Regions from separate parts of the Bacillus sp. GW821-FHT01G09 genome, predicted to be linked through region 1. Evidence: riboswitches for the same ligand, from Rfam matches in the RefSeq annotation. Region 1 holds a riboswitch; each other region holds the start of a gene.
The links. Region 1 has a riboswitch for S-adenosylmethionine ahead of metK (methionine adenosyltransferase). Riboswitches for the same ligand answer to the same signal wherever they lie in the genome.
Positions count from the first base shown of each region.

Region 1 (5,098 bases):
TAATGAACGTTTCGGAATGAGTGCCGTCTGTTTTTGGATCCGCTTTGAAGTGCGGAGCAGAAAGAATGGTGAACGGCTGCTCAACTGTTTTCTTATCATTTCCTTCCGGACGGATAAACAGCTGCCGCGCAAATAAATTGTGCCATGCGAACTCATTTACGACAGTGATCGGCAGCCTGTATTTCTCGTCTGCTCCGGCAAATCCTTCGAAAACAAACAGTTCATCTCGCTCCTTTAAATAGCTGACAACTTTCGTATACAGCCGCTCAAACGCTTCTTCTGAAATGGGCTGATTCACCAAGCCCCAATCGATCTTATTTTTCGTGCTTTCTTCCTCCACGATGAATTTATCTTTAGGTGAGCGTCCTGTGTAAGCGCCTGTTGTCGCGCGAACAGCACCTGTGGATGTTAAAATGCCTTCGTTTCGGGAAAGTACTTTTTCTGTTAGCTGTGCTGCTGATAAATTATGACGCACATTTGGACATGTTAATAAGGCTTGTAAATCAGCGGTCAAATCAACTGAGTTCATATGAAACCTTCCTTTATCGTTTTTTGTGTTTTGCTAATTGTTAATTAGTATAACATATATTTTCAAATAGTCTATACTATTTATTATTTTTTGTGTGTGCATTTCCATTGTTTTCCCTCAATATAGGTGCCTATTTCTTCTGAATCATATTGACATTGCAAACCCTTTTACGATAAGATATTTCATTGAGCGGATACTCTTATCCCGAGCTGGCGGAGGGACAGGCCCTATGAAGCCCAGCAACCGGTTTCTCTGTTATTTATTATGTTCAACTGAGTGAGACAACCAAGGTGCTAACCTGTTGCAAGGTTGTATGATTCCTTGAGCGATAAGAGTGAAAGGCACAAAGACCAAACCCTTTCCTCGATGGAAAAGGTTTTTTTATTTCATAAATATGCCAATTAACATTCTCTAATATAACTGTACATTGTATAAGAGGGAGCGAGTTCCGTATCATATATACAAGGTCTTTCGGGAGGCCTTGTGCAGGAGGAAGCAAATCATGAGTAAAAATCGTCGTTTATTTACATCAGAATCTGTTACGGAGGGGCATCCGGATAAAATCTGTGACCAGATTTCTGACAGTATTTTAGATGAAATTTTAAAGAAAGACCCTAACGCGCGTGTTGCTTGTGAAACATCTGTGACAACAGGTTTGGTTCTTGTAAGCGGAGAGATCACAACTTCTACGTATGTTGACATTCCGAAAACGGTTCGCCAAACCATTAAAGAAATCGGATACACACGTGCAAAATACGGATTTGATGCGGAAACTTGTGCGGTTTTAACATCAATTGATGAGCAGTCTGCTGATATCGCGATGGGCGTAGACCAAGCGCTTGAAGCCCGTGAAGGCACAATGAGCGACGAAGAAATTGAAGCGATTGGTGCGGGTGACCAAGGATTAATGTTCGGTTATGCGTGCAACGAAACGAAAGAGCTTATGCCTCTTCCAATTTCACTTGCCCATAAATTAGCCCGCCGCCTAAGTGAAGTCCGTAAAGAAGATATTCTTCCGTACCTTCGCCCTGACGGCAAAACACAGGTAACGGTTGAGTACGATGAAAATAACAAACCAGTCCGCATTGACGCGATTGTTATTTCAACTCAGCATCACCCTGAAATTACACTTGAGCAAATTCAGCGCAACATTAAAGAACATGTAATCAATCCGGTTGTTCCTGAAGAGCTGATTGATGAAGAAACAAAATATTTCATCAACCCTACAGGACGTTTCGTAATCGGAGGCCCTCAAGGGGATGCGGGACTTACAGGACGCAAAATCATCGTTGATACGTACGGCGGCTATGCACGCCACGGCGGAGGCGCGTTCTCAGGTAAGGACGCGACGAAGGTAGACCGTTCTGCAGCTTATGCGGCAAGATACGTTGCGAAAAACATCGTTGCGGCTGAGCTTGCTGATTCTTGCGAAGTACAGCTTGCTTACGCGATCGGTGTTGCACAGCCTGTGTCAATCTCAATCAACACATTCGGTTCCGGAAAAGCTTCTGAGGAAAAACTGATTGAAGTTGTTCGCAATAACTTTGATTTACGACCTGCCGGCATTATCAAAATGCTTGATTTGCGCCGTCCGATCTACAAACAAACTGCTGCGTACGGCCACTTTGGACGTCACGATGTTGACCTTCCTTGGGAGCGTACAGACAAAGCGGAGCAGCTGCGTAAAGAAGCGTTAGGAGAATAATTTTATAGCCGCTTACTGGTTAAGCGGCTTTCCCTTTTTTATCGTTGTATTCATGTTTATTTTTTTACATAACTGTGAAACCAAATACTATTCACAGCGTCTATAAATAGGGGTTCAATGATGACAATTTTAATTATGGAGGCAATACTATGTGTGGATTTGTCGGGGTTTTTAACAAGCATCCGTTAGCTCAAACCGCTGATCAAGAAGAACTAATCAAACAAATGAACCAAATGATCGTTCACCGCGGTCCTGACAGTGATGGATATTTCCATGATGAGCACGTCGGCTTCGGATTCAGACGGCTCAGCATTATTGATGTAGAAAATGGCGGACAGCCTTTATCATATGAAGATGAAACATATTGGATTATCTTTAACGGAGAAATCTATAACTATATTGAACTGAGAGAAGAACTTGAAGCAAAGGGGTACACATTCAACACGGATTCGGACACAGAGGTTCTTCTTGCGACTTACCGTCACTATAAAGAAGAAGCGGCGTCCAAACTGCGCGGTATGTTTGCCTTTCTGATTTGGAATAAAAACGATCATGTGCTTTATGGAGCAAGAGATCCATTCGGCATTAAACCGTTGTACTATACAACAATCAATGATCAGGTTTATTTTGCCTCAGAGAGAAAAAGTTTAATGGTTGCTCAGAATGATATTGAAATAGATAAAGAGGCATTGCAGCAGTACATGTCTTTCCAATTTGTTCCTGAACCGAGCACGCTTGATGCCCATGTGAAAAAAGTAGAGCCGGGTTCACAGTTCACAATCCGCCCGGACGGCGATATCACATTCAAAACGTATTTCAAAGCGAACCTCAAGCCGGTTCAGACTGAAGAAGACAAGCTTGTGAAAGAAGTCAGAGACGCGATCTATGACTCTGTAAACGTTCATATGAGAAGTGACGTTCCTGTCGGTTCGTTCCTGTCTGGCGGGATTGATTCTTCCTTTATTGTGTCTGTTGCGAAGGAATTTCATCCAAGCTTAAAAACATTCTCTGTCGGCTTTGAACAGCAGGGCTTCAGTGAGGTTGATGTAGCGAAAGAAACGGCAGCGGCGCTGGGCATTGAAAATATCAGCAAAGTCATTTCGCCTGAGGAATACATGAATGAGCTTCCGAAGATCGTATGGCATTTTGATGACCCGCTTGCTGATCCGGCAGCGATTCCGTTGTACTTTGTTGCAAAAGAAGCGAAAAAACATGTAACGGTTGCTTTATCAGGTGAAGGAGCGGATGAGCTCTTCGGCGGATATAACATTTACCGTGAGCCGCTTTCGCTTAAACCGTTTGAACGCATTCCGTCCGGCCTGAAAAAGATGCTTCTGCACGTTGCTGCCGTTATGCCTGAAGGTATGAGAGGAAAGAGCCTGCTTGAGCGCGGCTGTACTCCGCTTCAGGATCGTTATATCGGTAACGCGAAAATCTTTGAAGAGTCTGTCAAAAAGCAGCTGTTGAAGCATTATAATCCGAACCTTTCATATCGCGATGTGACGAAGACTTACTTTACAGAAAGCAGCTCGTACAGCGATATCAACAAAATGCAGTATGTCGATATCCACACTTGGATGCGCGGCGACATTTTGTTAAAGGCGGATAAAATGACGATGGCGAATTCTTTGGAACTGCGTGTGCCGTTCTTGGATAAAGTCGTATTCGACGTCGCTTCAAAAATTCCTGATGAGCTGAAAACGAAGAACGGCACGACGAAGTATCTTCTTCGCAAAGCCGCTGAAGGAATTGTGCCTGAGCATGTATTAAACCGCAAAAAGCTTGGTTTCCCTGTACCGATCCGTCATTGGCTGAAAAACGAAATGAACGAATGGGTGCGGAATATTATCCAGGAAAGCCAAACGGATGCTTATATCCATAAGGATTATGTCCTTCAGCTTCTTGAAGACCATTGTGCGGACAAGGCTGATAACAGCCGTAAAATCTGGACTGTACTGATCTTTATGATCTGGCACAGCATCAATATTGAAAAACGGTATATGCCTGAAGAGCTGAGCCATCAGCCTAAAGAAGTCATCTTTGTGTAACAGACAACAAGGCTTTCGAGTAGTCGAAAGCCTTGTTGTTATCCTTTTATTTCTCCATCATCATTGGTTTACCCAATTCATACGAAATATTCAGAAAAATGATTTAATGATATTTTTTTCTAGGGGAGAAGAAAGCATGCAAAAACAAAAACAAGAGCTGCACCGCGGACTCGAAGAAAGGCATATTTCTTTAATGTCTTTAGGAGCTGCTATAGGAGTAGGGTTGTTCCTCGGCTCCGCATCAGCTATTCAATTAGCAGGGCCTGGTATTTTGGTAGCGTATGCCGCAAGCGGCCTGGTCATGTTTTTTATTATGAGAGCGCTTGGGGAAATGGCCATTCAAAAACCGGTCGCAGGCTCCTTCAGCAGGTATGCGCGTGATTATTTGGGACCGCTTGCAGGCTATTTAACAGGGTGGAACTACTGGTTTTTATGGGTTGTCACCTGTATGGCCGAAATTACTGCTGTCGGCATCTATATGGGGTTCTGGTTTCCGGACGTGCCAAACTGGATTTGGGCATTATCGGCGCTGGTCATTATGACGGGTGTTAATTTCCTGGCTGTCAAAGCTTACGGTGAGCTGGAATTTTGGTTCGCATTGATTAAAATTGTTGCGATCTTATCCATGATTGCTGTCGGTTTATTGATGATTATTGCAGGAGTCGGTAATGGGGGCATTGCAACTGGAATCAGTAATTTGTGGAACAACGGAGGATTTTTCCCTCATGGTTTAAAAGGGGTTCTATTGTCTCTTCAAATGGTCATGTTCGCCTATTTAGGGATTGAAATGATCGGGGTGACGGCTGGCGAGGTGAA
Region 1 covers NZ_JBWKWL010000003.1:477,335-482,432, reverse strand. Annotated here, with positions in the region: gene pckA (phosphoenolpyruvate carboxykinase (ATP)) at 1-529, opposite strand, end outside; SAM riboswitch class I at 726-864, shown strand; gene metK (methionine adenosyltransferase) at 1,032-2,234, shown strand; gene asnB (asparagine synthase (glutamine-hydrolyzing)) at 2,384-4,282, shown strand; gene alaP (alanine permease AlaP) at 4,419-5,098, shown strand, end outside.

Region 2 (5,098 bases), on a different contig from region 1:
AATCGATTGAGTCCGCGGCTGAACCGGACAAAAGCCCGATTCGGCACGCGCTTGCCTTTGTCCCGCTTATTCTCGTCGGTGCAGTGAATAAATATTTTACCATTTACCTGCCAAAGTGGTATCCGAATGGATTTGATTTTTCTTCCATAGGATTAAAGGAGTTCGGCAGGCTTGATACTTCTTCAGCGGCTGCTATTTGGTCGGTGGAGATTGCTTTAGTGATTGGCATCATCACAACGATTTTATTTGATTGGAGAAGTGTGTTTGCCCAATTGAAGGAAGGGCTGAATGAAGGAATTGGCGGCGCCTTGCTGGCATCTATGAATACGGGTGCCGAGTACGGGTTCGGCGGCATTATCGCCGCGCTGCCGGGGTTTCATAAGCTGAGCAGCGGAATTTCACATACTTTTACCGATCCGCTTGTAAATGGCGCCGTTACGACAACTGCGCTGGCGGGAATCACCGGCTCGGCTTCAGGAGGAATGGGCATTGCGTTAAGCGCGATGTCAGAACAATACTTACAGGCGATTCAGGCTTACAATATTCCGCCAGAGGTGATGCATCGGGTCATTTCAATGGCATCAGGCGGGATGGATACACTGCCGCATAATGGCGCCGTTATCACGCTTCTGGCCGTGACGGGTTTGACACACCGGCAATCCTATCGCGATATTTTTGCGATCACGCTCATTAAAACGGCTGCCGTATTTGCTGTGATCGCGATTTACAGCCTGACTGGTCTAGTGTAGAAGAAAACGAAAGGGGCATCAATATGGGAAAAGTGCTGTCATCAAGCAAGGAAGCTGCGAAATTGATTCATGATGGGGATACGCTGATCGCGGGAGGGTTTGGGCTGTGCGGCATCCCTGAACAGCTCATTTTGTCTATAAGAGATCAGGGGGTAAAGGATTTAACCGTTGTCAGCAATAACTGCGGAGTGGATGACTGGGGGCTTGGTTTGCTTCTGGCTAACAAGCAAATCAAGAAAATGATCGCTTCCTATGTCGGTGAAAATAAAATTTTTGAGCGGCAGTTTTTAAGCGGAGAGCTTGAGGTCGAGCTTGTTCCCCAAGGAACGCTCGCTGAGAGAATTCGTGCAGGCGGTGCAGGCATACCGGGATTTTATACGGCGACAGGCGTCGGCACCTCCATAGCCGAGGGAAAGGAACATAAAACATTCGGCGGCCGGACTTATGTGCTGGAGCGAGGCATTACCGGCAATGTGGCGATCGTCAAAGCGTGGAAAGCGGACACCATGGGCAATTTGGTTTTTAGGAAAACGGCGAGAAATTTCAATCCCATTGCCGCCATGGCAGGCAAGATCACGATTGCCGAGGCGGAAGAAATCGTGGAAGCAGGAGAGCTCGATCCAGATCACATCCATACGCCGGGAATTTACGTACAGCATGTCGTGCTTGGCTCGAGCCAAGAAAAACGGATAGAAAAACGAACAGTTCAGCAAGCATCGGGAAAGGGTGAGGCCAAGTGAAGGAAGCGAGAAAACGAATGGTCAAACGGGCTGTACAAGAAATCAAGGACGGCATGAATGTGAATCTCGGGATTGGAATGCCGACGCTTGTCGCAAATGAGATACCCGATGGCGTTCACGTCATGCTTCAGTCGGAAAACGGCTTGCTCGGAATCGGCCCCTATCCTCTGGAAGGAATGGAAGACGCGGATTTGATCAATGCGGGAAAGGAAACGATCACTGAAGTGACGGGCGCCTCTTATTTTGACAGCGCTGAGTCATTCGCGATGATAAGAGGCGGGCATATCGATTTGGCTATTCTTGGCGGAATGGAGGTTTCGGAGCAGGGGGATTTGGCAAATTGGATGATCCCCGGCAAAATGGTAAAAGGGATGGGCGGCGCCATGGATCTCGTCAACGGGGCGAAACGGATCGTTGTCATCATGGAGCACGTCAATAAGCATGGCGAATCAAAGGTGAAAAAAACATGCTCCCTTCCGCTGACAGGCCAGAAAGTCGTACACAGGCTGATTACGGATTTGGCTGTATTTGATTTTGTAAATGGCCGCATGACACTGACGGAGCTTCAGGATGGTGTCACAATTGAAGAGGTTTATGAAAAAACAGAAGCTGATTTCGCTGTAAGCCAATCTGTACTTAATTCTTAATGGGAAGGTGTTTGACATGAGAAAACAAGTCGCTTTGGTGACAGGGGCTGCCGGCGGAATCGGATTCGAAATGGCAAGAGAATTCGCCCGGGAAGGTGCCAGCGTCATCGTTTCAGACCTCCGTCCGGAAGCATGTGAAAAAGCAGCCTCCAAGCTTGCAGAAGAAGGCTTTGACGCGGCGGCCATTCCGTATGATGTGACAAAGGAAGCGCAAGTTGCTGATACGGTGAACGTCATCCAAAAACAATACGGCCGCTTGGATATTCTGGTGAACAATGCCGGTATTCAGCACGTCGCTCCGATTGAAGAGTTTCCGACAGACACCTTTGAACAGCTGATCAAGGTCATGCTGACGGCCCCCTTTATTGCAATGAAGCATGTTTTTCCGATCATGAAAAAACAGCAGTTTGGCAGAATCATTAATATCGCGTCTGTTAATGGATTAGTCGGCTTTGCAGGGAAATCCGCTTATAATAGCGCCAAGCACGGCGTCATTGGACTCACAAAAGTAGGGGCGCTGGAAGGCGCGCCCCACGGCATAACAGTCAATGCGCTCTGTCCGGGTTATGTCGATACCCAGCTTGTACGCAATCAGCTTAGCGATCTATCGAAAACTAGAAATGTCCCTTACGACTCTGTACTTGAACAAGTCATTTTTCCGCTTGTGCCGCAAAAGCGACTGCTTTCCGTCAAGGAAATTGCGGATTATGCCGTGTTTTTGGCAAGTGAGAAGGCGAAGGGCGTCACTGGGCAGGCTGTCGTCCTTGATGGGGGCTACACCGCACAATGACATAAAAAACACACTTGCTCCGCTAGGGAATCAAGTGTGTTTTTTCTTTGCTTATTTCCAAACATCATTAGCGATCTCAACCACATGGCGGAGCTTCGCCCATTGCTGTTCTTCAGTCAGCTTATTGCCTTCCTCAGTTGAAGCGAATCCGCATTGAGGGCTGAGGCAAAGCTGGTCTAAGCTTACATAACGGGATGCTTCTTCGATACGGCGTTTCACGTCATCCGGATTTTCAAGCTCACCGAATTTAGATGTCACTAAGCCAAGAACAAGCTGAAGATCAGACCGTTTTACGTAACGGAGCGGCTCAAATCCGCCTGAGCGTGAATCATCATACTCTAAGAAAAGTCCGTCAAGATTCAAGCCGTCAAAAATGGTTTCGGCTGCTGCGTCATAGCCGCCTTCCGCTGTCCAAGTGGACTGGAAGTTGCCGCGGCAAATATGCATGGTTACCGTCAAGTCATCCGGGCGGTCTGCAATCGCGTCGTTAATAGATTTCGCAAACAGCTGGCGAAGCTCATCAGGCGTTGTTCCGAACGCTTCGATTTGTTTTAAGCCTTTTTCTGATAAGAAAACGGCCCACGCTGTATCATCAAGCTGGAGGTAGCGGCAGCCTCTGTCATAAAACGCTTGAATCGCTTTTTTATATGCTTTGGATACATCATGCTGGAAAAGGTGATAATCTTTTTTATACGCATCCTTTTCCAGTTTTCCGCGGAAAAACAGCATATTCGGGCTTGGAATCGTCATCTTTGGCGTTGCGTCACCGGCAATGCTATGGAGAAATGAATAATCTTCAAGCATTGGGTGAGTTGAAAAGTCGATATCGCCTGTGACTTTAATGCCACGTGCTTTTGTCTGTACGTTATGGAATTGAATGCCTTGCTCAGGAGTAAACGGCTCAACGCCATCTAAGTTTTCCAGGAAATCAAAGTGCCACCACGCTCTGCGGAATTCACCGTCTGTCACGACGTTCAGGCCGGTTTCCTTCTGTTTTTCCACAATGCGGATGATTTCATCGTTTTCAATTTGGCGAAGCTGCTCAGCCGTAATTTCGCCGGCCGCTTTTTGCAGCCGCGCTTTTTTAACGGGCTCAGATCTCAACAGGCTTCCGACTTGATCCGCGCGAAACGGCGGTTTTTTTCTTTGAAGTGATTTTTGTTCTGCGGGTGTTGTTTGTTGTGACATGTTGTCCATTCCTTCTTTCCATTCAAATATAAAAAAGCTCTTCCTTTGGATAAGGAAGAGCTTGCGTGACAATCTCAACCTTATCTTCAAGAGCAATCATTGCTCTAAAGGATTTAGCACCATTCTGTTAAACAGCGGTTGCCGGGTATCGCAGGGCCAGTCCCTCCACCTCTCTTGATAAGGAAAACCTTTTTATGAAATTTTCTGATAGTATCTATTATTCACACATTTTCTATTTCTGTCAATGATAGATTATCTCCACACATCGTTGGCAATGTCGATGACATGGCGAAGCTTTGCCCATTGCTGCTCCTCTGTCAGAAGGTTGCCTTCTTCTGTAGAGGCGAAACCGCACTGCGGGCTCAGGCATAGCTGGTCCAAGCTGACAAAACGCGCGGCTTCATTGATACGGCGTTTCACATCCTCAGGATTTTCAAGCTCGCCGTATTTCGATGTGATCAAGCCGAGCACAATTTGCAGATCCTTGCGCTTCACAAAACGGAGCGGATCAAAGTTTCCGGAGCGGTCATCATCGTATTCCAAGAACAGGCCGTCAAGGTTTAAGCCGTCCAAAATCGTTTCCGCTACAGCGTCGTACCCTCCTGATGCCGCCCAGGTTGAGCGGAAGTTGCCGCGGCAAATGTGCATTGTGATCGTTAAATCGCCAGGCCGGTCTGCCACTGCATCGTTAATCGTTTTGGCAAACAAGGCAGGCAATGTTTCTGGATCGCCGCCGAGCGCCCGGACAACCTCTCTGCCTTTTTCCTCAAAGAAGAGAGACCATGACGTATCATCGAGCTGGAGATAACGGCAGCCAGCATCATAGAAGGCTTTGATTGCTTTTTTGTACGCTTGGGCCAGATCATGAAAATATTCCTCTTGATCGTCATAAATCCCTTTATCCGCTTTTTCGCCAAAAAACAGCATATTTGGGCTGGGAATGGTCAATTTTGGCGTCGCGTTACCGGCAATCTCATGTAAAAA
Region 2 covers NZ_JBWKWL010000001.1:837,139-842,236, reverse strand. Annotated here, with positions in the region: gene AC07VD_RS04215 (GntP family permease) at 1-749, shown strand, start outside; gene AC07VD_RS04210 (CoA transferase subunit A) at 773-1,489, shown strand; gene AC07VD_RS04205 (CoA transferase subunit B) at 1,486-2,136, shown strand; gene AC07VD_RS04200 (3-hydroxybutyrate dehydrogenase) at 2,153-2,926, shown strand; gene AC07VD_RS04195 (5-methyltetrahydropteroyltriglutamate--homocysteine S-methyltransferase) at 2,978-4,114, opposite strand; SAM riboswitch class I at 4,192-4,298, opposite strand; gene AC07VD_RS04190 (5-methyltetrahydropteroyltriglutamate--homocysteine S-methyltransferase) at 4,367-5,098, opposite strand, start outside.
Region 2: linked by a shared signal. The riboswitch ahead of AC07VD_RS04195 (5-methyltetrahydropteroyltriglutamate--homocysteine S-methyltransferase) and the one ahead of metK (methionine adenosyltransferase) in region 1 are both predicted to bind S-adenosylmethionine.

Region 3 (5,098 bases), on a different contig from region 1:
CGTTCACAGGTTAAAACACTTTTGCTGTTAACTGCCGCAATTCTGTATATCGTCATGCCGCTCGATATCATTCCAGACGTAATCCTCGGTCTTGGGTTCATTGACGATGCAGCTGTTTTAGGTTTGATTTGGACACTGATTAAAAAAGAACTGTCACAGTATGAAAAGTGGCGTTTGCAATAAATATAAAAAGCCCCGTTCGATGAACGGGGCTTTCTCATACTTATTGATTCACGCTGTCTTTTTCATAAATCGGAACCCAGCCTTCAGTTGTGACAAAAATTCTCACCGCGACAACTTTGCGGTCCTCCTGAAGCGTGAAGTAATGACGGATATTCTCAGGCACAGAGATTAAATCTCCAGGGTTTAAACGGACATCAAAAAACGTGCCGTCCTTGCCTTGAATGACAAAAATACCGTGTCCGCTTACAATAAAACGAACCTCATCGTCTGTATGGTGATGCTCTCTTTTAAAGTTTTCAAGCAGTTCATCAAGTTTCGGATTGCTGTCTGACAATGAAATAACATCCTGTGCTTTATAGCCGCGGCGGGTTGAGATATCCTTAATTTCAGTTTCGAAGGTATCAAGAATTTGCTGTTTTTCTTCTTCTGTCAGGTCATATTTCTCTGAGAGATGTTCCGGAAGCTTCGTGATATCCCATTGCTCATAAATAACCTCTTGACTGTCCAGAAAGATTGCCACTTCCTCTTGATTTTCAATCGTTGTATTTGCCTCATCATGAATTCGAATTGTAGCCATTTCAATTCCTCCTTTTATTTAACCAGCTGATGCTGGAGTGTTTTCAATTTCAAATGGTAGCTGAACAAAAATTCATACGCTTCAAGCACTCTTTTTGCCTCAAATGCTGTTCTCCCCCAAGCCGTAATACCATGATTTCGGATCAGAACAGCTCCTGAATCTTCTGAAATCTCTTCCGCAAACAGTGCCGCAAGCGTCGGGATATGTGCCGGATTTTCTATAATCGGAATGGTCACTTCTGCGTTCTCTTCCCACAAGCCGAGTGCTTTTATAATTTCCTGGCCTTTGAATGTGATTTTCTTTTGGTCTCCGTATAACTCTGAAATCACATTATTGTTTACCGTATGGACATGCAGGCAGCATCCGGCATTGGTTTTATTGTACAAATGTGTATGCAAAAGCGTTTCTGCTGACGGTTTCAGAGAATGCCCGCTTTCAGCAGGCTCTCCGTTTTGATCAACCAGCAGAAAATCTTCAACCGTCTCTTTGCGTTTATCTTTTCCGCTTGCAGTGACGAGAAATGTTAAAGGATCATCTGTAACCTTAATTGACAGATTGCCGCTAGTCGCCGGAAACCAATCTCTCTCTGCCAATTCCCTTTTTACTTCAGCGAGCTCTCGCCAGCGTTCTTGTTTTGCAGCCATTCCTGTACCTCCTTTACATTCTCAATTTCCTTTCTGATCTCATAAAAATCTTGATACGGAAGATGATTGAGGTTTTGCTCCCGGCATTCGTTTAATAAATAATCCCTTGCAAAGCATAGGTCAGATAGCTTTGCTGCCTCCACATCTGTAACCGAATCACCGATCATGATGATATATTGGTTCGGTTCAGAAAGTTCATGGATGACCGACGGCTTACAGCACCCGCATTGATTGCTGCATGTGCCCTTGCAGGAATGAGGCCAGTCAATATGGATATAGTCATTGTCAAATGAAGCATGGTTGCAATAAATGCGGTCTTTCTCCACAATGCCTTCAAGCAAAGGATATACAAAAAAGTCCATTCCACCGCTTATAACATAAAACGGAATCTCGTGCTCATTGATAAATGCTACAAATTCCCGAAAGCCTTCCCTGATTTTTGCATCTTCTAATACAAAACTTGTAATCTCTTCTTTTAAACTGCTGGGCAGAAGGCCGAACATCCGCCCGACACCTTCCTTGATCGACAGCGTTTTGGAAAGTACGCCGTCTTTTAATGCCACCCACTCTGGGGGAGCAAATGTTTTCATGATATTTATAATGTTGTCGTTCATCGTGATGGTTCCGTCAAAATCACAAATAATAAAAGGTTTTCGAGTCGTCATACGGCTTCAACCTTTCCCCATTTATCTAGCGCAAGCTTAAGGTCCTTGCATTGTTCGGCTTTTTCATCAATCGGCTGGGCCTCTAGGACCGCATCAATAATGGCTCTGAACGCTCGCCCCCCGCCTTGGGCACCGTTCGGATGTCCATGTACGCCTCCTCCGGCGTTAATAATGTGGTCTATGCCGAAATCACGCATTAATAGCGGAACCATGCCGGGATGAATGCCTGCTGACGGAACAGCAAATGTTTGGTTAAAAGCATCCTCTCTCACACATTCTTCATGAATCGCCAGTGCATCTGCTCTTGGAAGCGCAACCGAACCATATGGAGACGGAAAGAGGCTGAAGTCAGCACCGCAATATCGGTTTAATTTTCCGAGTAAAAGAGCGTGAGAAAAACCGTAAAACGGAGAAGACGTAAACGCTCCGCTCACTGCTGGATGCGCCATAATCGGAACTGGGATTTCAGGATCTTCTGCAAGGCCTTGCATAACGTCCAAGCCGTAAGCGAAGACATTAAACAAAAGCGCATCCGCTCCCAACTCGGCGGCGCGTCTCGCTTTGTCTAACAGATCAGCCGTACGTCCGGTCAAATTCACCGCATACAGCGTTTTATGTCCGGTTTGTTCATACGTTTCTTTCAATATTTGCTTTCCTTCTGCAATTCTTGTTTCAAAAGGCGCTAGACCAGTCTCAAAGAAAATTTCATCGTCTTTAATCAAGTCAACTCCGCCAAGCGCCTGCTGCCGGAGCTGTTCTTTAATATCACTCAGGTCCCTTCCGATTACGCCTTTAAATATGCTCATTAACAGCGGTCTCTCAAACTCTCCCAGCAGCTTCCGGATGCCGTATACGCCAAACTTCGGTCCCGGCAGTGCACGCTTAAATGCTTCAGAGAAGTGAAGATCGATTAATTTGATTTTTCCGTCCAGGGACAGCTTGCCAAACACTGTTGTCAGCAAAGCCGGAATATCCTGAGAGAAATTGATTTCAGGATAGGCAATTGTGATGACCGCTTGTTTTTCTGATGCAGTTCCCTCTCTCTCCTCAACTTTTATCACCCGCCCCTTGTGCTTTTGCATTTGCTCCTGTTTTACAAGGGGCAGATCAGTCCAGGAGCCTACTGTCAATCCTGTTGCGATTTGTTCTGCTTTCTTCTCTGTATCGGCTCCCGGTTCGGTCAGGAGATATGTCGCTAATAACTCACTCATGCCAGAGCTCCTTTCATTTTCATCCATATCAAAAAACCTCTTCAAACTGCAATCGCGTCTAAAGAGGTTTCGTTTCTCGTCCGAATCTTATCTCTCAGCCGCTAGCTGCAAGAATTAGCACCGTGCTTTATAAGTCGGTTGCCGGGCTTCATCGGGCTCGTCCCTCTGCCTGCTCTTGATAAGAAAATATAGATTTTATAAATTATTTTGAATTATCCCATCGTTATAAAGTCTTGTCAATGCTTTTTTGGGTAAACAGGTTCAGTTTGCCAATTCGATAAGCGGCTTCCTTAAGTCTTTCTTCACTTGTTAAAAGTCCGACTCTGACGTAGCCCTCGCCATATTTACCGAAGCCGTTTCCAGCCGCAACCGCCACATTCGCTTTTTCCAGCAAAAGATCTGAGAACTGCTCAGAAGTATAGCCTTCAGGCACAGGCAGCCATGCAAAAAAAGAACCTGCGGGAGCTGTTACATCCCAGCCGATTTCCCGGCATGCCGTGATCCAAGCGTTTCTCCTGCTCTCATATCTGGCATTTTGCTCTGCCACACACGTCTGATCGGCTAACAGTGCCTCTGCTGCAGCCTCTTGAGTCGCTCTGAAAAGACTGACAAACATATGGTCTTGATAAAGATTGATCGCTTCAATGACCGAAGCGTTTCCGACGGCAAAGCCAACCCGCCATCCTGCCATATTATACGTTTTTGACAGCGTGTAAATTTCAATTCCGATATCCTTCGCACCTTCAGTCTGCAAAAAGCTTAAAGGCTTGCAGCCGTCAAATCCTACAGCGCCGTAAGCAAAATCGTGAACGACGCAGATTCCGTTTTCAGCCGCAAAACGCACGGTATCTTCAAAGAACTCGGAAGTAGCAACAGCTCCGGTCGGATTATTCGGATAATTCAAATACATCAATTTCGCCTGTTCCCTTACTTCAGCGGTTATGCTGCTGTAATCAGGGAGAAACGCCCTGTCCTTTACGAGCGGCATCATTTCCATCTTTGCTTTTGCAAGTGTGACACCCGACCAGTAATCAGGATAACCCGGATCGGGAACTAAAATCGTATCACCGGGATTCAACAAGCATTGCGGGAGCTCGACAAGACCGGCTTTTCCGCCGAATAATACAGCGACTTCGGTTTCCGGATCCAGATCAATGCCGTACTCTCTTTTGTAAAATGCAGCAGCCGCTGACTTCAGACGGTATGAGCCGCGAAAAGACGAATATTTATGATTCTCAGGATCAGCAACAGCTCGTTTCATCTCCTCGACAATATGTTCAGGAGTCGGCTGATCTGGATTTCCCTGTCCTAGATTGATAACGTCATGTCCTTCTGCGAGCTTTCGGTTCACTTTCTGCACCAGAGAAGCGAAGAATTGTTTAGGCAATTCCTTCAATACATGAGACTGTTCAAATTTCATCTATTCTCACCTTCTAAAAAAATCTTGAAATGATAGTCCATCATCATATATGGTTAAATGAAAAAAGTAAAGAAAAATTTGGGGTGTTAAAAAGATGAAATGGACGATATCTTGTCTTCAATTTGATATTTCATACGGAAAACCTTCGGAAAATATAAAAAAGGCTGAATTTTTCATCGGAATAGAAAGCAAACATGCTGATGTTCTTGTTCTGCCTGAATTATGGACGACCGGATATGATCTGGCCAATCTTGATGAACTCGCTGACGAAGACGGCCGCTCCGCTCAGAGCTGGCTGAAGAAAACGGCAAAAAAACATGGTGTTCATATTGTCGCCGGATCGGTCGCTGTCAGGAAGAATTCTGATGTTTATAATACAATGTACATCGCGGATAAGG
Region 3 covers NZ_JBWKWL010000002.1:477,831-482,928, reverse strand. Annotated here, with positions in the region: gene AC07VD_RS07970 (YkvA family protein) at 1-183, shown strand, start outside; gene mtnD (acireductone dioxygenase) at 224-760, opposite strand; gene AC07VD_RS07960 (methylthioribulose 1-phosphate dehydratase) at 775-1,404, opposite strand; gene mtnX (2-hydroxy-3-keto-5-methylthiopentenyl-1-phosphate phosphatase) at 1,362-2,069, opposite strand; gene mtnW (2,3-diketo-5-methylthiopentyl-1-phosphate enolase) at 2,066-3,280, opposite strand; SAM riboswitch class I at 3,365-3,465, opposite strand; gene mtnE (methionine-glutamine aminotransferase) at 3,504-4,700, opposite strand; gene AC07VD_RS07940 (carbon-nitrogen family hydrolase) at 4,795-5,098, shown strand, end outside.
Region 3: linked by a shared signal. The riboswitch ahead of mtnW (2,3-diketo-5-methylthiopentyl-1-phosphate enolase) and the one ahead of metK (methionine adenosyltransferase) in region 1 are both predicted to bind S-adenosylmethionine.